Regions from separate parts of the Paenibacillus sp. J2L1-98 genome, predicted to be linked through region 3. Evidence: riboswitches for the same ligand, from Rfam matches in the RefSeq annotation. Region 3 holds a riboswitch; each other region holds the start of a gene.
The links. A riboswitch is a leader RNA that binds a small molecule or an ion and turns the genes downstream of it on or off. The one in region 3 is predicted to bind thiamine pyrophosphate.
Positions count from the first base shown of each region.

Region 1: linked by a shared signal. The riboswitch ahead of thiC (phosphomethylpyrimidine synthase ThiC) and the one ahead of AC0YNZ_RS01460 (ABC transporter substrate-binding protein) in region 3 are both predicted to bind thiamine pyrophosphate.
Region 2: linked by a shared signal. The riboswitch ahead of thiM (hydroxyethylthiazole kinase) and the one ahead of AC0YNZ_RS01460 (ABC transporter substrate-binding protein) in region 3 are both predicted to bind thiamine pyrophosphate.

Region 1 covers NZ_JBWDNW010000031.1:46,690-50,855, forward strand. Annotated here, with positions in the region: gene ytvI (sporulation integral membrane protein YtvI) at 1-334, shown strand, start outside; gene AC0YNZ_RS29145 (glycosyltransferase family 4 protein) at 416-1,573, shown strand; TPP riboswitch at 1,647-1,751, shown strand; gene thiC (phosphomethylpyrimidine synthase ThiC) at 2,050-3,813, shown strand; gene AC0YNZ_RS29155 (FecCD family ABC transporter permease) at 4,029-4,166, shown strand, end outside.
Region 2 covers NZ_JBWDNW010000002.1:706,907-711,072, reverse strand. Annotated here, with positions in the region: gene queF (preQ(1) synthase) at 1-158, shown strand, start outside; gene AC0YNZ_RS08235 (hypothetical protein) at 170-364, shown strand; gene thiD (bifunctional hydroxymethylpyrimidine kinase/phosphomethylpyrimidine kinase) at 457-1,275, opposite strand; gene thiM (hydroxyethylthiazole kinase) at 1,306-2,103, opposite strand; TPP riboswitch at 2,244-2,348, opposite strand; gene AC0YNZ_RS08220 (SLOG family protein) at 2,436-2,993, shown strand; gene bioA (adenosylmethionine--8-amino-7-oxononanoate transaminase) at 3,228-4,166, shown strand, end outside.
Region 3 covers NZ_JBWDNW010000001.1:299,272-303,437, forward strand. Annotated here, with positions in the region: gene AC0YNZ_RS01445 (ABC transporter ATP-binding protein) at 1-449, opposite strand, end outside; gene AC0YNZ_RS01450 (ABC transporter permease) at 453-1,226, opposite strand; gene AC0YNZ_RS01455 (thiamine-binding protein) at 1,216-1,518, opposite strand; gene AC0YNZ_RS01460 (ABC transporter substrate-binding protein) at 1,599-2,645, opposite strand; TPP riboswitch at 2,834-2,946, opposite strand; gene AC0YNZ_RS01465 (methyltransferase domain-containing protein) at 3,018-4,166, opposite strand, start outside.

The sequences.
Region 1 (4,166 bases), on a different contig from region 3:
GATCGCGCTGCTTATTATTATCGTTGATATTATGCCGATTCTTGGAACAGGCTCTGTGCTAGTACCGTGGGGAGGCTATTTGATGCTTACAGGTAACTTATATGTGGGCGTCGGGCTTATCGTGCTGTTTCTCGTCATTACCGTATTCCGTCGCATCGTTGAGCCGAAAATTCTCGGCGATTCCGTTGGTATCGGCTCTTTGTCAGCACTCATAAGCTTATATGTAGGCTTCAAGCTGGTTGGCGTAATAGGTGTATTCATCGGGCCGCTGGTCGTTATTATATATATGGCGGCACGTAAGGCCGGATTATTCCAGATGAAATTCAAGCTGTAAGCTTGCAAGGCCGTGTCAAAGTCATTTCCCTTCGCGTATGATACTGCAAAATAGCAGATCATGTAGGAGGCATCCGAGTAGATGGCACCAATCAAAATGGCGATTGTGACGCCGGGCTCTTTCCCGATTCCATCATCAGGAAGCAGCTCCGTAGAGCGTGTAATAGAGAAGTTTGCTCCGCTGCTGAAACCTTACGCAGAACCGCGTATTTTCGGAAAATTAAGTAAGCGGCTGCCCCGTCGGGGATCGTTTAACGGTGTATTCTGCGAACGGTTTCCAACCGGCAGCATAGAGCGATATATTCAGAATGTAGGACAGGCGGTGCGGCAGTTTTCTCCTCACGTCATTGACGTCGAGAATCGCCCGCAATTTGTGCTGACGATGAAGCGAATGAACCCAGGCAAACGTGTCTGGCTTTATTTGCATTCATCAACTTTTATATCCCCCAAGTATATATCGCCCGCCCATCTCCATAAGTGCCTGCAGGCAGCGGATAAAATCATTGTAAATAGCGAGTTTCTTAGGCGGATCATTATGTCTAAAGCGCCAGAGGTTGCGTCTAATCTGCGAGTGATTTATCCTGGGGTCGAAATCGCTCGATTCCCGTCGCAGTATTCCGCTGAAGGTGCAGCAAAAAGGGAGAAGCTGCGTAAAAAAAGGGGCTTGAGCGGCAAAAAGGTAGTGCTGTTCATGGGACGGCTCATCCCGCTTAAGGGCGTTCACCATTTGCTGAAAATCGTGCCGCAGCTTGCCAAAAGCAATCCCAATCTTGTCGTCGTAATCGTAGGCAGCCCGTTTTACGGTTCGCATCGCAAAACAGCCTATGTCCGCAAGCTCGAAAAGCTGGGACGCAAAAGCCCGGGCCATGTTCGTTTTGTGCCTTATGTGCCGCATACCGAGGTGCCGGGCTGGATGCTCGTTGCTGACGTAGCGGTCGTTCCGTCCGGGCAGCGCGAGGCGTTTGGCCTCGTTAATGTGGAGGCGATGTCCTGCGGCGTACCTGTTGTAGCGACGCGAGCAGGCGGAATGAAGGAAATTATCCGTAACGGCATAACCGGCTATTTGGTTAATCCGGCTAAGGTTGAATCGGAGCTGAAGGAAAAGCTGGATTTGCTTCTGCGTGATAAGCAGCTGCGGCAGAAGCTCGGCAGGAATAGCCGCGAGCGGGTCGAGCAGACGTTCACATGGCGGCATACGGCAGATCGTTGGGTGAAGCTGATGAAGGAAAGCGGTCTTTAGCGGGACCTGTTTTTCCGGCTGATGGTAATAAAGGGTTGACATCCCTCATCTCTAAACGTTATAGTCAAACAAGGAAATCCACTAGGGGCGCCGTCACGGCTGAGATAAAGCGATTCGCTTTGGTCCCTTTGAACCTGATCTGGGTTATGCCAGCGTAGGAAAGTGGGATTGTGCGTTTATGCAATTGCGCGTGAGAGCTCTGCCGAATTCAGCTGAAACGTCAGCTGAAATAAGCATGACTTTTGAAGCCTCATCTATCCGGAGGGAAACCCCGGCCAGATGACATGCGCCTGACGACACACTTCGACCGCTCCTTCGCTGGAGCGGTTTTTTTGTTATATAAGACTACACGCTCCAGCGATTGCAGTGCATGCACCACTCATGCAGTGTATTACAGCGGTGCTTTAAACTTTCTTATAAGCTCGCATATGCCTCAAGGAGATATTCTACATATACCAAATTGGGAGGTTTTTGATATGCCGATTATTACGACTCCGCTTCCGGGCAGCCGGAAAGTTTATGTAACTGGCTCGAAGGAAAGTATCCGTGTACCAATGAGAGAAATTGCTTTGGAGGCAAGCTCGGGAAGAAATGGCGAAGAGCTGCCGAACGAACCGATAAGAGTTTATGATGCAAGCGGCCCTTATACCGATGAAAGCTATACAGCAGATGTGCGGCGCGGATTGCCGAACCTTCGCAGCGAATGGATTAACGAACGCGGAGATGTGGAGCATTATGGAGGCCGGGAAATAAAGCCTGAGGATAACGGGTTTTTGACAGAGGAAAAGGCAAATCAACGGGGGGCCGAGCGCTTTCCTGGCCTGATGAGACAGCCGCTGCGGGCAAAAGCCGGACAAAATGTGACGCAGCTTCATTATGCCCGTAAGGGGATTATTACTTCGGAGATGGAATACATCGCGATTCGCGAAGGAATGGACGCGGAGTTTGTACGCAGCGAGATTGCAGCCGGGCGTGCGATTATCCCGACAAACATCAATCATCCGGAGAGCGAGCCGATGATTATCGGACGTCATTTTCACGTAAAAATCAATGCGAATATCGGTAATTCCGCCGTTGCGTCCTCGATCGAAGAGGAAGTGGAGAAAATGACGTGGGCGACCCGTTGGGGAGCCGACACGATAATGGATTTGTCCACGGGCAAAAATATCCACACGACGCGTGAATGGATCATCCGTAATTCTCCGGTTCCGGTTGGAACGGTGCCGATCTATCAAGCGCTGGAGAAGGTAAACGGCAAAGCGGAGGACCTCAGCTGGGAAGTATTCCGCGATACGCTTATCGAGCAAGCGGAACAAGGCGTCGATTATTTCACCATTCATGCGGGCGTGCTTCTGCGTTACATACCGCTCACAGCTAAACGCGTTACCGGCATTGTCTCGCGGGGCGGATCAATTATGGCCGCGTGGTGCCTGGCTCACCATAAGGAAAACTTCTTATATACGCATTTCGAAGAGATTTGCGAGATTATGAAGGCATATGACGTGTCGTTCTCTTTGGGCGACGGTTTGAGACCGGGTTCGATTGCCGATGCGAATGATGCAGCACAATTCGCCGAGCTTGATACGCTGGGCGAACTGACGAAAATCGCTTGGAAGCATGACGTTCAGGTTATGATCGAAGGCCCGGGTCATGTGCCGATGCATCTTATAAAAGAAAATATGGACCGTCAGCTGGAAGTTTGCGATGAAGCTCCTTTTTACACGCTAGGGCCGCTTACGACAGATATTGCACCAGGCTATGACCATATTACGTCGGCTATCGGAGCCGCAATGATCGGTTGGTTCGGTACGGCCATGCTTTGCTACGTAACGCCGAAGGAGCATCTGGGGCTTCCGAACAAGGAGGATGTGAAAGAAGGCGTTATTACTTACAAAATCGCAGCTCATGCTGCCGACTTGGCGAAGGGCCATCCGCGGGCGAAATACCGTGACGATGCGTTGTCCAAGGCGCGTTTCGAATTCCGCTGGCGCGACCAGTTCCATCTATCGCTTGACCCTGAGCGCGCAATGGCGTATCACGATGAAACGCTCCCGGCGGATGCGGCAAAATCGGCACATTTCTGTTCCATGTGCGGTCCTAAGTTTTGCAGCATGCGCATAACCCAGGATATCAGGGAATACGCTGCGCAAAACGGGATGGAAACGACAGATGCGATTGAAGCGGGGATGAAGGAAAAGTCGGATGCGTTTAAAGCGGCAGGAAGCAGCATTTATAGCTAGCGCTGCCTGGACGTACAGCCGATTGTTGGAATAATTTAGAAGAAATGCCGTCAGTGATCATGTCAGCCGGACATGATCGCTGGCGGCATTTTGTTTGCATCACTGCCATGGAATGATTGAATTTTAGCGTTGAAAATGTATGAATTATCTGCTATATTGAAAACGAGAATCGTTATCAATATAGCAGATTATTCATACAGAAGGGTAGTTAGAAGATGTCTTCTTCATTAAACGCGAAAGCAGCGGCAGGCACGAAGCTGCCTACACGGCCTCTGATGGCCACGGTCATTCTGTTTGGCGGGATAGCTGCACTGATCTTGTCCTTGGCGTTATCGATATCTGTCGGAGCGGCG
Region 2 (4,166 bases), on a different contig from region 3:
CAAAATATATCGAAGTATGGGGCAAGTTTACGCCTCGCGGCGGCATATCTATCGACCCTTATTGCAACTGGGGGCAGCCGGGCACCAAATACGAGCAAATAGCGGAGCATCGCCTCATGAATCATGATCTCTATCCGGAGAAAGTGGATAACCGCTAAGTAACCAGTCAATGATCAAAAATGCGCTATGTATGTCCGTACTGCTTTGCAGCATAGCGGCATCCTTAACGAGCTTTGGAATCGTACCGGAGAGGGCAATTGCGTCTCAAAGCGCTCCGCAAGCCGAATATGCTCAAGGAGACAGCATGATCGAGTCAGCCATGAACGCGTTAGACATTCCTCGAGCAGCGCTGGAAAAGGTTTAGCGTCAGGAGAAAACAGCCGAATAGCTTGGATAATTAACAAACGCCGCTTCCGTTACGGAAGCGGCGTTTGTTATGGTTATCTGTATGTTGTCCTAGTCATGCATCCCGCTGCGCAGCCTGCGCTGATACGCAAAATGATTCGTAGGTCCATGGCCGCCGCCGAACCCTAGCTGATCTTCAATGGCGGCTTGAATGAAGGCTTTGGCTGTTCTAATCGCATCCGGTACTGAATTTCCTTGCGCGATAAGAGCCGTTAACGCAGCCGAGAAGGTGCACCCGGTACCATGAGTATGACGGGTATCGATGCGCTTGCTTTCTAAATAGTCGAATCGCTCCCCATCATAAATGAGGTCGACAAGCCGTTCGCTGCCCGTATCATGGCCGCCCTTAATGACGACATAACGCGAGCCCATTTGATACAGGATTTTGGCTGCTTCCTCCCGGTTGCTGAGCGTGCGGATAGGCATCCTCGCGAGCAGCTCAGCCTCCGGAATGTTAGGCGTAGTCACGAGCGCGAGCGGCAGCAAATACTTGATGAGCGATTGAATGGCTTCCTGCTGGAGCAGGGAAGAGCCTCCTTTGGCTACCATGACAGGATCAATGATCAAGTTCTGCCACTTAAACTGTTTTATTTTGGCGGCCACGATCTCTATGATTTCTCCGTTAAACAGCATGCCTGTCTTTAGTGCGGCAGGTTCCAGGTCTTCGCCAATCGATTCAAGCTGCCTTCTAATGGCCGCAGCCTCCATAGGATAGACGCCTTGAACGCCAAGCGTATTCTGGGCAGTAACCGCGGTTATGACGGACATGCCGTATGTGCCGAGCTCTTGAAAGGTTTTCAGATCGGCTTGAATACCTGCGCCGCCGCCGCTGTCTGAGCCTGCAATCGTTAACGCTTTATATATTTTCATCTCATTATCTCCTTCGATCGTATAGTTGCATTACGGCAGCAGCTGCTCAAGCTTTGCATTCTGCTTGAGCGTTTCAGCAGAAACAAGCGCTAATTGATTGATTAATTCAACCTGAAAGTTTCCCGGTCCTTGCCCGGCAGTACGGTCATAGGCTATTTCAGCGGCAACACCGTAGAATGCGAGCGCTTCAGCCACAGCCGCTACCATGGCTTTCCCGCCGACTGCCGCGAAAGCGCCGACCAACGAGCTAAGCAAGCAGCCTGCACCGGTTATTTTCGTTAAAATCGGATGTCCGTTGCCCACCAGGAACGTTGTATTGCCATCGGTAATAACATCCTCTTTGCCGGTAATGACAACGATACAGCCGAGCTTGCGCGCAGCCGACTGAGCGATAGAGATGGCGTTACCTTCGCCTTCGCCGGCATCAACGCCCTTGATGGACCAGCTCTCGCCGATGACATTAGCGACTTCGGCCACATTTCCTCTCAGCACGGCCAGTTTTACGCCTTCGATGATCCTGCGGGCGGCAGCGGTGCGAAAGGACGTAGCGCCTGCGCCTACCGGATCGAATACGACAGGCACATTATGTTCATTGGCGGATTTTCCGGCGAGCAAACAGGCTTCTACGATTTGCTCATCCAGCGTGCCGATATTGAGCACGACGGCGCTTGCCATTTTGGCCACATCGGCAACTTCCTCATGGGCATAGGCCATAAAGGGGGATGCGCCCAGGGCAAGCAGGCCGTTAGCGGTAAAATTGGTGACCACGATGTTCGTAATGTTATGGATAAGCGGATTTTGTTCCCGTATTTTGTTTAGAGCGTTCATCGATACGATCCTCCTTAAGGGGTTCGAAATTCAGCACGGGGTTTCCTGCCTCAGCATTCCTCCGCAGACAAATAAAGACCCGCCCATTTCCGAAGGGAAATGAAGGGTCTAACGTTCAACAAGGCTAGCGGACATGAATGAAAGCTTCTGCTCCACTTCCCTCCGCTGGAATGATCCAGATCAGGTTCCAAGGGTCCGGAGCAAATGCGCTCCATCTCAGCCGTTAAACTCCCCTAGTGAAATTAATAGGTAAATATAAGATTTGTATTTTTTCTACTATAGCATACACTGGAGAGATGTAAACCTTAATTATTGGAAAAGGCGTTGAACAAATGAAAAATCTACTCGTAACAGGCTATCGGGCGCATGAGCTTAATATTTTCAGCCAGAAGCATGAGGGCATCGTTTATATTAAAAAAGCGTTGACAGGAAAGCTGATTCCGCTCATAGAAGACGGACTCGAATGGGTCATCACCCCGGGCCAGTATGGCGTTGATCTGTGGGCTTGCGAGGTCGTCATCGCGCTCAAGGAAATATATCCTCATTTGAGGCTTTCGATTATTACGGCTTACAGCAACCCGGAAGAAAAGTGGAAGGACGATAAAAAGGAATTTTATCAGCAGGTGCTGAGAGGGGTTGATTATTACGCCGCGGTCAGCAACCAGCCGTATAACGGGATTTGGCAGTTTACGGCGCGGGACGAGCTGTTGTTCCGCAAGACGGACGGCATCCTGCTCGTTTACGATGAGGATGCCGGCGAGGGCAGCCCGAAGTTTTTCAAAGAGAAAGCTTTAAAGAAGCAGCAGGCAGACGGATACGGCTACATCAGCATCAGCTCGGAGGACATTCAAAGCATCGCTGACGACGACAATTTGTATTCGGATAATTAATCAAATAGATATCGAATTAGTCAGATGACCCTTCTGTGATTATTGCAGAGGGGTGTTTGTTGTTTTATCCGCAGGCTCGCGCATTGAAGGGTGCAGGATGTTTTTCTTTTATGCTGCGCTTTGAATTCTCTTTACAGCGTTAGTCTGGTCTGCTAGAATGGCTACATTCAATTGTTAACCTTAATGATAATAATTTGGTTAACAATCAAAAAGATTAACGGATGGTGATTTATGATGACACCGCATTATGAACGGCTTGCAGCCATTAATAAGGCTCACTTATGGCATCCTTTTACGCAAATGAAAGATTACAATGACGCTGATCCGCTCATTATCGAACGGGGCGAAGGCGTCCGGCTCTATGACGTTCAGGGAAGAGCTTATTATGACGGCTTTTCATCCGTTTGGCTCAATGTGCACGGGCATAATGTGCCGGAGTTGAATCAGGCGATTACGGACCAGTTAGAACGGGTCGCCCACACTACTTTGCTCGGAATGGCGAATGTACCGGCAATCGAGCTTGCTGAGAAGCTGGCGGAGATCGCTCCGAAAGGCTTACATAAAGTTTTTTACTCCGATTCCGGAGCAACCGGAGTCGAAATTGCAATCAAAATGGCATTTCAATATTGGCACAATCGCGGGGTAAGAGGTAAAACGACGTTCATTACAATGAAGCAGGCGTACCATGGGGATACGATCGGCGCGGTCAGCGTAGGCGCTATTCCGCTTTATCATGACGTGTTCCGCCCCATGCTTTTTCCATCCCATGTTATTCCTTATCCGTATGCTTACCGTCATGAGGGCGGTGCCGCTGAAGCGAAGCAAGAAACACTCACAGCTTTGCGTCATCTTCTTGAGACGCGGTCAGATGAGATCGCTGCGCTCATCGTGGAGCCTATAGTGCAAGGGGCCAGCGGCATCATAGTAATGCCTCAGGGCTGTTTACGCGAGATGGCTGCGCTGTGCCGCGAGTATAACGTACTGCTCATCGCTGACGAGGTGGCGACTGGTTTCGGCCGGACAGGCGCTATGTTCGCTTGCGATCTCGAAGACGTTGCACCTGATCTGATGGTAATCGGGAAAGGCCTTACGGGCGGCTATTTGCCTGTGGCTGCAACGCTTGCGACGGATGAGGTGTACGACGCGTTTTATGCCGATTATCACGAGCAGAAA
Region 3 (4,166 bases):
CGCTGCAGCATACCGCCGGACAGCACATGCGGATAGGAATCCGCATATTCATGCAAGCCGATCCGCTTCAGCCACTCTCTTGTCTTCCCCTTCGCCGACTTTCGGTCAACGCCGGAGATCGTAAGCGACAGCTCAATATTGCCCGCAACGGTTCGCCATGGCAGCAGCGACGCTTGCTGCGGCATGTAAGAAATATGTCCGCGCTCTCCGGTCGTCTGCCTGCCGTTAATCCAGATCTCGCCTGCCGATGGCTGCTCCAAGCCGCCAATGATTTGAAACAATGTCGTCTTCCCGCTGCCGGAGGGTCCTACAATCGATACGAATTCTCCATCCGCTACGGTAAACGATAAGCCCGCGAGCACCTCTTTGCTAAAGGCACCTTTGCCAAACTGCTTCCGGATGCCTTGCACCTGCAGCGTTTCCGTATTATTCTCAGCCTTATTGCTCATCTGCTACTTCACCTCGTTCTCAGGGCGCCAACGTATGACGAGTCGCTCCGCTAAGACCACAAATCCAAATAACGTCAAACTGAGCGCAACGATAATTATGACCGCCGCAAACACGCGTTCCGGCATAAAGCCTTTGGATGATATCAGCATGAACGAGCCTAGTCCCTTGTTCGTGCCGAGCCATTCGGCTACAACCGCGCTCAGCACGCTGTAGGAGGCCGCAATTTTTAATCCTGAAAATAAATGAACGACGGCATGCGGAAGCTCCAGCCGCCAAAACAGCTGCCACTTGCGGATACCGATCATTTGCAAATAATCGCGAAGCTGCGCATCGGTATTCATTAAGCCGCTCAGCATAGCTACCGTTATCGGGAAAAAACACACCATGATCACAAGCAGAACCTTCGGCAGCAGACCCCAGCCAAGCAGCATCGTCAAAATCGGCGCAATCGCAATAACGGGCACGTTTTGCGATAGAACGAGCAGCGGGTATACCGCCGCCCGTACGCCGGGAATTAAATGCAGCAAAGCGGCGAGCACGAAGCCCACTGCCGATCCTCCTGCAAAGCCAAGCAGCGTTAGCTGCACCGTCGCTTCCGTATGTGTCATTAGCCGCGGCCAAATCCGGATTGCCTCCTGCACGATCGAAACAGGCGATGGAATCAGCCATTGTTGAAATAAACCAAGAGCAGACGCCGTCTGCCAGCACGCAAGCAGCACTGTCAGCACGATGGCTGGAGGCCATATTTTTGACCAAATGCTGCTCCTATTGTCCATCTGGATATTTCTCCAGCAGCCTGTCCATCGATGCTCCGTTCGCCGGATTGTAATAAATTTTTATTTGCGAAATAACGGAGGGACAGCCCATTTCCGTCATCGCTTCGCTCATCGACTGCACCACGCTGAGCAGATGGCTAAGCTCGCCCTCCATCGTCGTCTCAAGCGGCGCTACGCGGTACGGCACGCCCGCTGCTTTAATAATCTCGATTGCCCGGTCCACGTATGGAATGACGCTTTCGCCACCCGGTGTTGTCGGCAGTATTTGAATGCTCACTAAGGCGCTTGCCATCTGATTTCCTGCTTTCTCATCGTTGTTAACGGAAGCGGCCAATGCCGCCTCCTCGGTCTTCGCCGAAAGTTTCCCAATCCTTATTCCGGCAAAAATTCATTCGTGAATGCTTTGTCCGCCTCAAGTTCCTTCTCCAGCAGCTTGTGCTCGTACATCCAGCTCGCGTAATTTTCCCATACGCTGAGCTTCTGTTCGCCCCAGCGAGGCGCGTCATCCTGATATTTCGGACTTAGCCATTTCTGGCTTGCGCGCACGAGATCCGCATTTAAATCGGGCTCCGCTTTAATCAAAAGCTCTGCTGCATCCCCGGGATTGTCAATCGCGTATTGGTAGCCTTTGGAAGCGGCAGCCGTGAACGCTTTGACCACATCCGGTTTATCCTTGATCATCGTCTCATTCGTCACAAGCACCGGCGTATAGTAGTCCAGCTTGTCGCTGTAATCGGTCAAATAAAGCATATTGATTTTTTCGCCGCGAAGCTCTGCTTCCACGCCGGTCCACGCATAATAAATCCATGCAAAATCAATATCGCGCTTAACCGCCGTAAAAAAGTCGCTGTCGCCGATGCTGATAATGTTCACTTTGCCGATGTCCGCGCCCTTCTCCTGCATAAGCGATTGAATGACCGCCTCCTCGACAGGAGCGCCCCAGCCGCCGTAGGTCTTGCCTTCGAATTTCTCAGGCGAATCGATCCCCTTCGCGAGCGGCGATGCGAAGCCCGAGGTGTTGTGCTGAATGACTGCCGCGATCGACACGAGCGGAACGCCGGCGATCCGAGCCATCGTTACCGACTCCTGGTAGCTTACGCCGAACTGTACGTTGCCCGAGGCTACCATTTGATCGGCACCGCTTTGACCCGGTTGAATAATTTCAACATCAAGTCCCTGCTCCTTGAAAAAGCCTTTATCTCTAGCTGCATAAAGCCCGGTATGGTTCGTATTCGGCGTCCAGTCCAGAACAACCTGCACCTTCTCAAGCGGCTTGTCCGCCGCTCCCTCCTGTTTTTGCGGCTGCCCGCCCGCCTCTGGCCCGTTGTTATTTGCGCCGCAGCCTGCCAGCGCCATTACGAACACGAGCATAGCAGCTGTGATTCTCCACGACATTTGCCTTGCTTTCTTCTGATTCATGATGTGTTTGTTCCCCTCTCGCTGCTTCTGTTTATAATGGTGACAATTCCTCGTTAGTATCCGGTTCATCGCCGCATCTTGCAATGCTGCAATAAAAAAACGTCCCCCTGATCCGGAGGACGCCCTATAATCGGCTGTGCAGCTGTTAGTACTGGCAAAGGCCGAACCGCTCCGACCCTAGCCTGGCAAGCAAACAAAGCTTCTGTCCCTACGCTGGCATTATCCAGATCAGGTTTAGCGGGTCGGAATTGTACAGATAATCCCCTCTCAGCCGGCTTTAGCAGCTCCCCGGAACATATTCGGTTCGTCAACATCTTCAATTGTATAGCAAAACCCGAACATGACGCTAGCTTTTTTCAAAAATGATTATCATCAAGCCTTATTTCGCTTCGTCTTCCGGCACACCGCCACGACATACATCGGCTCGGCGCTCTTAAGCTCGTGGAGCGGGATCAGCATGTGCGGCGTCCAATTCCGCTTATGCTCCTCACTGCGATCTGGCGCGATTGCGTTCATTTGGCGCAGCCAGCGCATCGCAGGAAACCTCGAATCATCGAACGCATTCTGACCATACACGGCCTCGACCGCGTAGTGCATGACAAGCTCTCCTATCAGCTCAGCCGTACGGTATTCAAAGCGGTGATGCTGGTTAAAGGGCTGCTCCTCGAAATAAATATGCATATTCGTAACGGCGCGATTCGGCGTCGATACGATAAACAAGCCTCCATCTTTCAGCACGCGAGCCGACTCCCTTATCCAATCCGCTCCCGAGACGACATGCTCGATCGTCTCGAAGGAAACGACAGCATCAAACGATTCATCCTCAAAGGGCAGCCGCAGCACATCTCCCTCCGCAAACGAGACGCCGCTGCTGCCGTAGTCCCGCCCGGCCCGCTCAAGCGACGGCCCGTCAACGTCGACACCTACCACCTCAGCCGCTCCCGCCCGCTTCAGCATGGCGCTTCCGTAACCCGCTCCGCAAGCGGCATCCAGCACGCGCAATCCCTTCACCAGCGGTCCGGCAAATTCATAACGGCTCATATGCTCATGATAGACGCTGCTATAGCCTTGCTTGACCGCTTGATTCACAACCAGCCGCTCGCCTGTAAACCGCACATCGTTTTGCTCCGTGAGCTGCTCCGCTTCTCCTTCTGGAGGCGATATCTGCTTTGCTACATTCGCTAGCGCTGCTTGCGCAGTCTCCTGAACAACGGCCTGAGCCGACGTATCTTCCCCTTCCTCACCATTGACCCCAAGTTCAGCCGGCTCGCCGTTTTTGTCTGCTTCCTCCCGCTGGACCGCAGACGGGACGCGTCCATACACGAGTAAATAAGCGGCTGTAAGCTCATCCGTAATCGCTTCATCCGTTATCTGCCCAAGCAGGCGGATATAATCAAGCTGCTCCTGCGGTTTATGCTCGGCGAGCGTAACCTTCACATAAGAAAAACCGGACTGCACGTACAGTTGATTAACCTGCTGCAGCGTATACTGGATAGCCGCTTGACGCTGCGCCCTCACATT